DNA from 2 places in the Thermoleptolyngbya sichuanensis A183 genome. Region 2 is predicted to be linked to the other one. Evidence: riboswitches for the same ligand, from Rfam matches in the RefSeq annotation. Region 2 holds a riboswitch; the other holds the start of a gene.

Region 1 (4,209 bases), 1.9 Mb from region 2:
CTAGCCCCTTGGTGAGATGCTGGCGCACGATGTCGCCGTCCAGCACCTCTACCGCCAAGCCGCGATCGCGCAGTTCCTTTTCCACCGCCATGCGAATCGTCGTCTTGCCTGCGCCGCTCAGCCCGGTAAACCAAACTGTGACCCCTCGCTGCTGCATTGCTTTTTGCTCCTCACGATAGAACTAGCACAAGAACCAGCACGCTCTTGGGGGCACCGACGGGCGCAAACCAAGAACGCTCTGGAAAACCAGAAATAAAACTGCCCCCTAGTCTACTTGATCACGTTCTCCACTTGGGTTGGATTTGTATCACTCTCTCCCGGAAAAAACGCTGGCTTTGCAGGCAGCCGCGTCCCACAGTTTTTGCAAAACAAGGCATCCGAGTCATGCACCGACAGGTCGCAATTTGAGCATTGCACAGCGACACGAGTGCCCGTTTTAACCAACTGCTTGATCAAATCGCCCAACTGCCAGGGAATAAACAAAATTCCGGTCAATAGCATCAAAATGGTGAGCGATCGCCCACCATCGGTAATTGGCACCACATCCCCCAAGCCTGCCGTTGAAATGGTCGAAATCGAGAAATAAATCGCGTCAAAAAACGTGCTGAATTGCTCCGGGTTGACCGGATGTTCGACCTGATAGATCAGCCCAGAATAGACAAACACGATAGAAAACAGCGTGAACAAAATGCGGGCAACAATGGCGCTGTCTTCCGTCGTGACATAGCCAAACACCGTCCGCCCTTCAAAAAATCGCGCCAGCCGCAAAATCCGAAACCAGCGGAAAATGCGGATAAACCGAATATCCACTGCGCCCAAGAAAAATGGCAAAATCGCCATCAAATCAATCAGCCCAAAGAGGCTGAACACAAACTTGAGTCGATCTTCCGCACACCACAGCCGCAGCAAATATTCCAGCGAAAACAGCAGCAGCAGCACCAAATCCAGCGCCCCCAAAACCGTCCGCCACTCCTCCGACAGCGGATAGGTCTGCGCGACAAAAATCGCCACCGACAGCAGCACCAGCCCGGTAATCAGCAGGTTGAGCGCCTTTCCGGTAGGCGTGTCGATATCTTCGAGGTAAAAGGCGATGCGCTTGCGAAAAGACATTGGGAAAACGCAATTGAAAACGCATTGAAAAAAACGCAATTGAAAACGCAATCCGGGGAAGGACGCGATTCCGCGATCCTCTTATTATCCCCTCATTCCCAATCTGGGACACATCCCAATCCCCCTCTCCCCCATTCCACGACTCCCCGCCTGGGGTAAGATGGCTAGGCACATGTGAACAGCCGCAGGGTGGGAAAGTCCGGTGAGAGTCCGGCGCTGTGCCGCAACTGTGATGGGAGCTGGAGCATGTTTCGTTGGGTAAACATCAAATCATCCAAATCATCCAAAGCTCCCCAGCCAGAACGCCAGCCTGCTGCTTTTTCACTCTAGCTCTCGCGTCGCACGGGAACGGAGTTTTGATTTTTATGACCCTTTCTATTGACCCTGTTTCTTCAAAGTCCAATTTCCCCATTGCTGCAAACTCTGAGTCGCTAGCGCAGCCGCTGATGTATCCTCTGGAGTCAGAGCAGGGGGCGATCGCCCTCGGAAATTCGCCCCAGATCGATCTTCCCCCGCTACCGATGCAGCGTCCGGTGCTGCTGGTGGGCCACGGCAGCCGCGATGCCGATGGTCGCCAGGGCTTGCTAGATTTTGCAGCGGCGTATCAGGCGTTGGATCTCTCGCGTCCGGTCGTGCCCTGCTTTTTGGAACTGACGGAGCCATCGATTCAGCAGGGCGTAGACGAGTGCGTTGCCAAGGGCTATACCGACCTTTCGGTGCTGCCTGTGCTGCTGTTTGCGGCGCGACACAACAAGTTCGACGTGACCAATGAACTGGATCGCGCCAGCCAGCGCCATCCCCAAGTCACGTTTCACTATGGGCGGCATTTTGGCATTACGCCAGGAATTCTGGATCTATGGCGATCGCGCCTCGCAGATCTCGACCAGCCGCAGTGGAACCCCCAGGGCATTGCGCGGGAAGACACAGTGCTGCTGTTTGTGGGGCGCGGAGCTAGCGATCCCGATGCCAACGGCGACGTATACAAAATGGCGCGAATTCTCTGGGAAGGCAGCGGCTATCACACCGTCGAAACCTGCTTTATCGGCATTACCCACCCCCGGCTAGAAGAGGGTTTCCGCCGCGCCCGTCTGTATCAGCCCAGGCGGATTATCGTGCTGCCCTACTTTTTGTTTACGGGCGTGCTGGTCAAGAAAATTGCCACAATTACTGCTCAACAGCAGGCCCAGTTTCCCGATGTTTCGATGGTCTGCCTGCCAGAAATGGGGCTGCACAGGACGCTGTTTTCTGTATTGCGCGATCGCGAAATCGAAACGCAGCTTGGGCAGGTGCAGATGAATTGCGAAATGTGCAAGTTTCGTCTGGCGGCTGTCGGCAATGGCGCAGCCCACGGGCATGACCACGCGCACGCACACGGGCACAATCATGGACATGCACACGCACACGGGCACAATCACGAGCACGCACGCGGGCACGATCATGGACACACGCATGAACATGCCCAAAATCATGCTCAAAATCATGCTCAAGATCATGCACATAGACCCAGCCATCCGCAGGATCACACGCATGACCACACGCATAATCCTACGCACGACCATGAACCCAGCCACGCCCACGGGCATCCCCACAGTCATACGCATGGGCATCATCATCATGGCGAAATGATCGATCCCTATGCGGAACCGAGCCAGTATCATGAAAAAATCTGGCAAGTTCCCTGAACGAGGGTGAAGCAATGGCAGAACTAGATGGAACAGAGGAGAAGGTGTTTCAGGTGGGCGATCGGGTGCGGGCGATCGCCCTGCCAACCTACCTCAAAACCGCAGAACCCATGCCCATGCTGCGTCCACCCGACCTGATTAAGGTTGGAGAAGAAGGTATTGTGCTAGATCGCCGTCCCGGTGGCTATTGGGGCGTGCGGTTTGGGCGCGGCGCGTTTTTGCTAGAAAGTCAGTATCTCGAAAAGGTTGTGGAATCAGGAAGTCTGTAACGATACCTGTGGCTTTCCAAAATAAGCAGACCTTACGCACTTGCGATAAGTTTTCTGGATTTTGAACGATTTCTCGCGAGCGCCGCCCACGAGAAATCGTCTAACTGCGTAAGTCCTTTAGTTTGGACTAATGGTGAAGAGGAAGGCAGTCAATGAGAAGCACCGACTGCCGTAAGGTCAATGAAGTACAACCAACATTGACCCCATGATTTTCAACGAACTTCAGCAATTTCGCCAAACGTTGTATGCCAGCTTGGGAAACGCCAGAGATGCCCTGTTTGATCTGATGGATGCCGTGTTAGTGAGTGCGTGCATCGTGTCGTTTGTGAGGCTATCGCAGAGTCCTGTCTTTCGTCGCCAGTGGTCGAGCACCTATGAAGCGTTGCGCGATAGCCGCCTACCCCGATCAAAGGTGCTGAAGCTGTTGGTGCAGCAGATACCGACTCAGCAGCAACCGTTGTTGGCAGGTGATGCGAGTCGGTGGAACCGTCCTGCTGCCAGGCGTTTGAAAGACCGCACCTTATCAGGCAGAACAGGACATGCCCCGATAGCCGGACAAAACTACAGTACCTTAGCCTGGATTGCTGAAGACAGGGGCAGTTGGGCATTACCATTGCGGCATGAGCGCATCACCAGCTTTGAAACACCCGCCAGTAAAGCGGCATTCCAACTCAAACAAGTGACTCGGCAGTTAGCGGTGCGTCCGTTGGCGATCTACGACCGAGGGTACGGCAATGCCAGTTTTGTCAACCAAACGGCAGGGATTGAGGCAGACTTGCTGCTGCGGGTTACATCCAATCGATGTGTCTATGGCGCGCCCCCAGCGTATCGAGGGCGAGGCGCACCTGCCAAGCATGGACATAAGATGAAACTCAATGACCCTGACACTTGGAGTGTCCCGGTCGAAACCGTTGAAGTCGATGATCCCAACTGGGGACGAGTGCGGGTCAGTCGTTGGAGTGCATACCATTTCCGCAAATCCCCCAAACGGGCAATGGAAGTGTTGCGCGTGGAGGTGCTGGAGACACAGAGCAGCACGCGACGCTTGGCTCCTTTGTGGTTAGTTTGGCTGGGTGAGCAGATGCCTCCGTTAGAAACCCTGTGGTTGCACTACCTCCGTCGCTTTGCCATTGAACACTGGTATCGCT
Region 2 (4,209 bases):
GGGCAGGCTGCCTCTCCACCAAACAGCCGAGTCGCGGTGAGATAGGCAGTGTTTAGCGCACCCAGTAGGGCGATCGCTCCAATAACCTTGCGAGACTGGCGATGCAGCCAGGGGGTTTGACGACGGCGGCTCATGGCACCTACTTCTGTCAACTCAGCAATAGATTTCATCAGGATACAGCCCGTCGGCTCATCCCAACTTCCCTATTGTGGCTCAAAGCCGAAAAAAGTGGGTTGGCGGGGGTCATCGCTCCACAACATTGACAGAGGACGATACTAAGACGGAACTAAGACGGATCGGAGGATGCGAGTTTTCAGAGTGAGCAGGCTAAATTGGCAAATTAGGTGAATCATTAGCCAATGAGCAAATAAATTGGCGGAAAATAGCAGGCGAGATGGATCAATGCCTTAGCCAGTCCCGAAAATTCAGACCCGAAAATTCAGGATAAATGCGAGCAAAAAGTTTGAGCAAAAAGTGTAAGCAAAAAGTGTAAGCAAAATAATGTGAGCGAAAAATGTGAGCAACGTAGACGCAGCCCAGGATTCACCGTCAGTGGGCATTGTGATTTTGGGGCTGGGGCGGTGGGGAATGCATCTGCTGCGAAATTTTTTGGCGCTGCCGGGGGTGCGCGTGGTGGCGATCGCCGATCCCAGCACCACCCGCCTGCAAACTGCGGTGAACCAGCTTGGGCTAGCACATCGCACGCCCGCTGTTCTTGCCCTTACAGATTGGGCAGCCGCGCTCGATCTGGATGGGGTAGATGCCGTGGCGATCGCCACACCCGCCAGCACCCATGCAGCACTCCTGCGAACCGCGCTGAATTGGGGGCTACACGGATTTGTAGAAAAGCCCCTGGCGCTCTGCGCTGCCGAGGGGCGAGAACTGTGCCAACTGGCGGCAGCGCAAGGACGGCGGTTGGTGGTAGATCACACCTACTTGTTTCACCCAGCCGTGCAAGCGGGGCGATCGCTCGTTCAGCGAGGGCTACTTGGGCAGGTGCGCTATGGCAGCAGCAGCCGGACGCACCTCGGCCCAGTGCGCTCCGATGTCGATGCGCTATGGGATCTGGCAATTCACGACATTGCCATTTTTAACCACTGGCTGGAAGAGCGACCCGTGCAGGGGCAAGCCTGGGGAACGGTTTGGTTGCAGCCTGCGCTAACCCCACAGCTTGGGGCAATCGCCCAGGAAACAAACCAGGCAAAAACGGCAGTGCAATCGGGAGGATCGGGAGGATCGGGAGTATCTGATCTAGTCTGGGCGCGATTGTTTTATCCCAGCGGATTTCAGGCGACGCTGCAGGTATGCTGGCTCAATCCCGACCGACAGCGGCGGCTGAGCATGGTGGGCGATCGCGCCTCGCTAATTTTTGACGAAATGGCGACCGATTCGCTGGTGCTGCAAACTGGAGCGCTGATGCAGCAAGACAGACAATTCTTGCCCACGACCCAAGAGCGACGGGCGATCGCCGTTTCCCGCGAAGAGCCACTGCGCCGCGCCTGCGAACATTTTGTGGACTGTGTGCGGGGCGATCGCCCCTCCAGCCTGTCGTCGGGCGAAGTTGGCACGGAGCTAATCACCATCCTCGAAGCGTTGTCTCGGTCAATGGCACAGCAGGGGGCGATCGTCCCGGTTGCAGACTGAATTTTAGATTTTGGATTGATGATTTTGGATTGATGATTTTGGAGTGTCTCAAAGCGTTTGGCTCCTTGAACATTCGTGACTCTGCGTGTTTGCTCCTGCAAACGGTGCTATGATTTCAGTCGCTCATCGGCTCTCAAAGGGGAACAGCCTTTGGAGATTGGCGATCGCGCCGATTGGGGAAAGTGCAGTGCAAGTCTGCCGCTGTCCCGCAACTGTGAAGTTGGGCAAGACACCCCGCCCGACCAGTCAGGATGCCCGCCGATGCGCCATTTTGCCAATTTAGACTCTGCGAGGTACAGACATGAAGGCAAGCATCACCAGAACCCGGAAATTCCCGAAATCGCCCAGAGCGCGCGATCGGCGAACCGTCCTGGCCAGCAAACCTGGCGCGGGCTGGCGCAGCGGCGCACTGCTCTTGCTAGCAGGAATGGCGCTCTGTGCTGAACCAGCCCTAGCGCACCACGCCTTGGGAGGCGAAACGCCCAAAACCTTTTTGGAAGGGTTTTTGTCTGGCTTGGCCCATCCCGTCATTGGGCTAGATCACTTTGCGTTTGTGGTGGCGATTGGGCTACTGGCGGCAAAGCAAGGCTGGGGACTGCTGTTTCCTATCAGCTTCTTGCTAGCAGCGCTGGGCGGCACGACCCTACACCTGAATTCAGTGGATTTGCCCGCCGTTGAAATTGCCATTGCGCTGTCGGTGTTCCTGATCGGGCTGGGGCTGGGGCTGCAAAAGACACTACCTCTGGGTGGGGCGATCGCCTTTGGAGTTTTGGCAGGTGTATTCCACGGCTATGCCTACGGCGAGTCAATCATTGGTGCAACGCCGTCGCCCCTATCCGCCTATCTGCTGGGTTTCACGCTGATCCAGGCGGCGATCGCCTTGGGAGCAGGATGGCTGGGCGATCGCTTGCTGCGCCGCACATCCGAACGGGCTAGAGCGCTGACCCTGCCTGGACTGGCGATCGCAGGCGTGGGGCTGGTGTTTTTGTTGCAGGCTATTTAAGCCAAGCGGGGGATAGAGAGCAAGCAGGGGATCGAGAGATAAAGTTACTGATCCCTTTCCTATCCCCCCACCCGCTGCCACATCGTCTACCATGAGAGAGAGCTTCACCCTTCTTTACCTATGGAATGGCGAGAACTGGGCGGAAATTGGCTGGTGGTGCCAGAAAGCCCGACAGCGATGATTCATTTTTTGGGCGGGGCGTTTGTGGCGGCGGCTCCGCAGGTCACCTATCGCTCGCTACTAGAGCATCTAGCAGAGCAGGGCTATGCCGTTGTTGCCACGCCCTTTGTCAACACGTTTGACCATGAGGCGATCGCCCGCCAGGTGTTGCGATCGTTCCTCCGGGCTGAGGAATATTTGCTGGAGCGTGTGTTTCGTCGCAGCTACGTGCCGCTCTATGGTTTGGGCCACAGCATGGGCTGCAAGCTGCATCTGCTGATCGGCAGCCGCTCGTCGCAAGAGCGAGCAGGCAACGTTTTTCTGTCGTTTAACAATTATCCAGCGCGGCGATCGATTCCGTTTCTGGATCAAATGTCGCAGTTTTCGACCCAGTTTTCTTCCCAGATTCCGCCCCAGTTTGCGCCGCTGCTGAATGTAGAATTTACGCCATCGCCGACAGAAACCTACACGCTGATCGAGCGGCAGTATCAGGTGCGGCGCAATCTGCTGATTCGCTTTGCAATGGATGATATCGACCAGACGCGATCGCTCTCGGACGTTCTCACTCGCCGTTTTCCAGGCATGACCACGCTGCATACGCTGGGCGGCAACCACCTAACACCAATGGGTCAAGATTTGAAATGGCAGCCCGGTGCAACCTTTACGCCGCTGGATGCCCTCGGACAGTTTATGCAGCAGGGGCTAAACCGAGATTTCATTCAGCTCAAGCGCACCATCACGCGATGGCTTAATCCGGTTGCCGCCTTCAATTTGCCTAAATAGCCCGTACCGCCAGATCAAGCAAAGTCAGGGCAAAATCAGGACAGCTTGCTAAAACAGGTGTAGCAATCTTTGTCCGGTGATTGCGTCTTCCGGCACAACCGGAAGCCGACGCTCTGGTACAAACGCTATGCTGAGGTCGTCACGGAGTCGGCGTGGGATTCAGAAGGAGAAAGCAATGGGTCGGTTGATAAGTCGGTTGATGAAACAATCCACAAGACAACTGCTGCTGGGGAGCTTGCTGCTGGGCGGATTGGCGGGGCTGGTCGGATGCAACGATGCCCAGCCGCCTTCGTCCTATCCTAGCGCGTCGCCAACGGCTGGCCCAGGCTCGCCTGCGCCTTCTGCTCCCGCGCCCAGCCCCACGGCTTCTGCCCCAGCGCCAACCGATCCGTCGCTGTTTGTGATTTCAGCCGAGGGTATCGGCCCGGCGAAGCTGGGCATAACGCTGGGAGAACTCAAGCAAGCGCTGCCCAATGCCACGTTTGAAGTTCAGTCGCCTTTTATCGTCGATTTCGATGCGATCGCCGTGTCCCAGAATGGCAAGCCACTGTTTTATGTGCTGTACCTGGCGGGCGAGAGCTTTGGCGATGATGACGTGGTGCAGGGCGTGCTGACCGATA

What was found. Region 2 has a riboswitch for cobalamin ahead of HPC62_RS06030 (HupE/UreJ family protein). Riboswitches for the same ligand answer to the same signal wherever they lie in the genome.
Region 1: linked by a shared signal. The riboswitch ahead of HPC62_RS13690 (sirohydrochlorin chelatase) and the one ahead of HPC62_RS06030 (HupE/UreJ family protein) in region 2 are both predicted to bind cobalamin.

What each region holds. Positions count from the first base shown of each region.
Region 1 covers NZ_CP053661.1:3,280,195-3,284,403, reverse strand. Annotated here, with positions in the region: gene cysC (adenylyl-sulfate kinase) at 1-157, opposite strand, end outside; gene HPC62_RS13695 (ion transporter) at 271-1,110, opposite strand; cobalamin riboswitch at 1,260-1,438, shown strand; gene HPC62_RS13690 (sirohydrochlorin chelatase) at 1,557-2,792, shown strand; gene sipA (regulatory protein SipA) at 2,807-3,061, shown strand; gene HPC62_RS13680 (NF041680 family putative transposase) at 3,267-4,209, shown strand, end outside.
Region 2 covers NZ_CP053661.1:1,403,684-1,407,892, reverse strand. Annotated here, with positions in the region: gene HPC62_RS06040 (vitamin K epoxide reductase family protein) at 1-134, opposite strand, end outside; gene HPC62_RS06035 (Gfo/Idh/MocA family protein) at 517-1,644, shown strand; cobalamin riboswitch at 1,755-1,921, shown strand; gene HPC62_RS06030 (HupE/UreJ family protein) at 1,946-2,647, shown strand; gene HPC62_RS06025 (DUF1350 family protein) at 2,768-3,589, shown strand; gene HPC62_RS23030 (hypothetical protein) at 3,765-4,209, shown strand, end outside.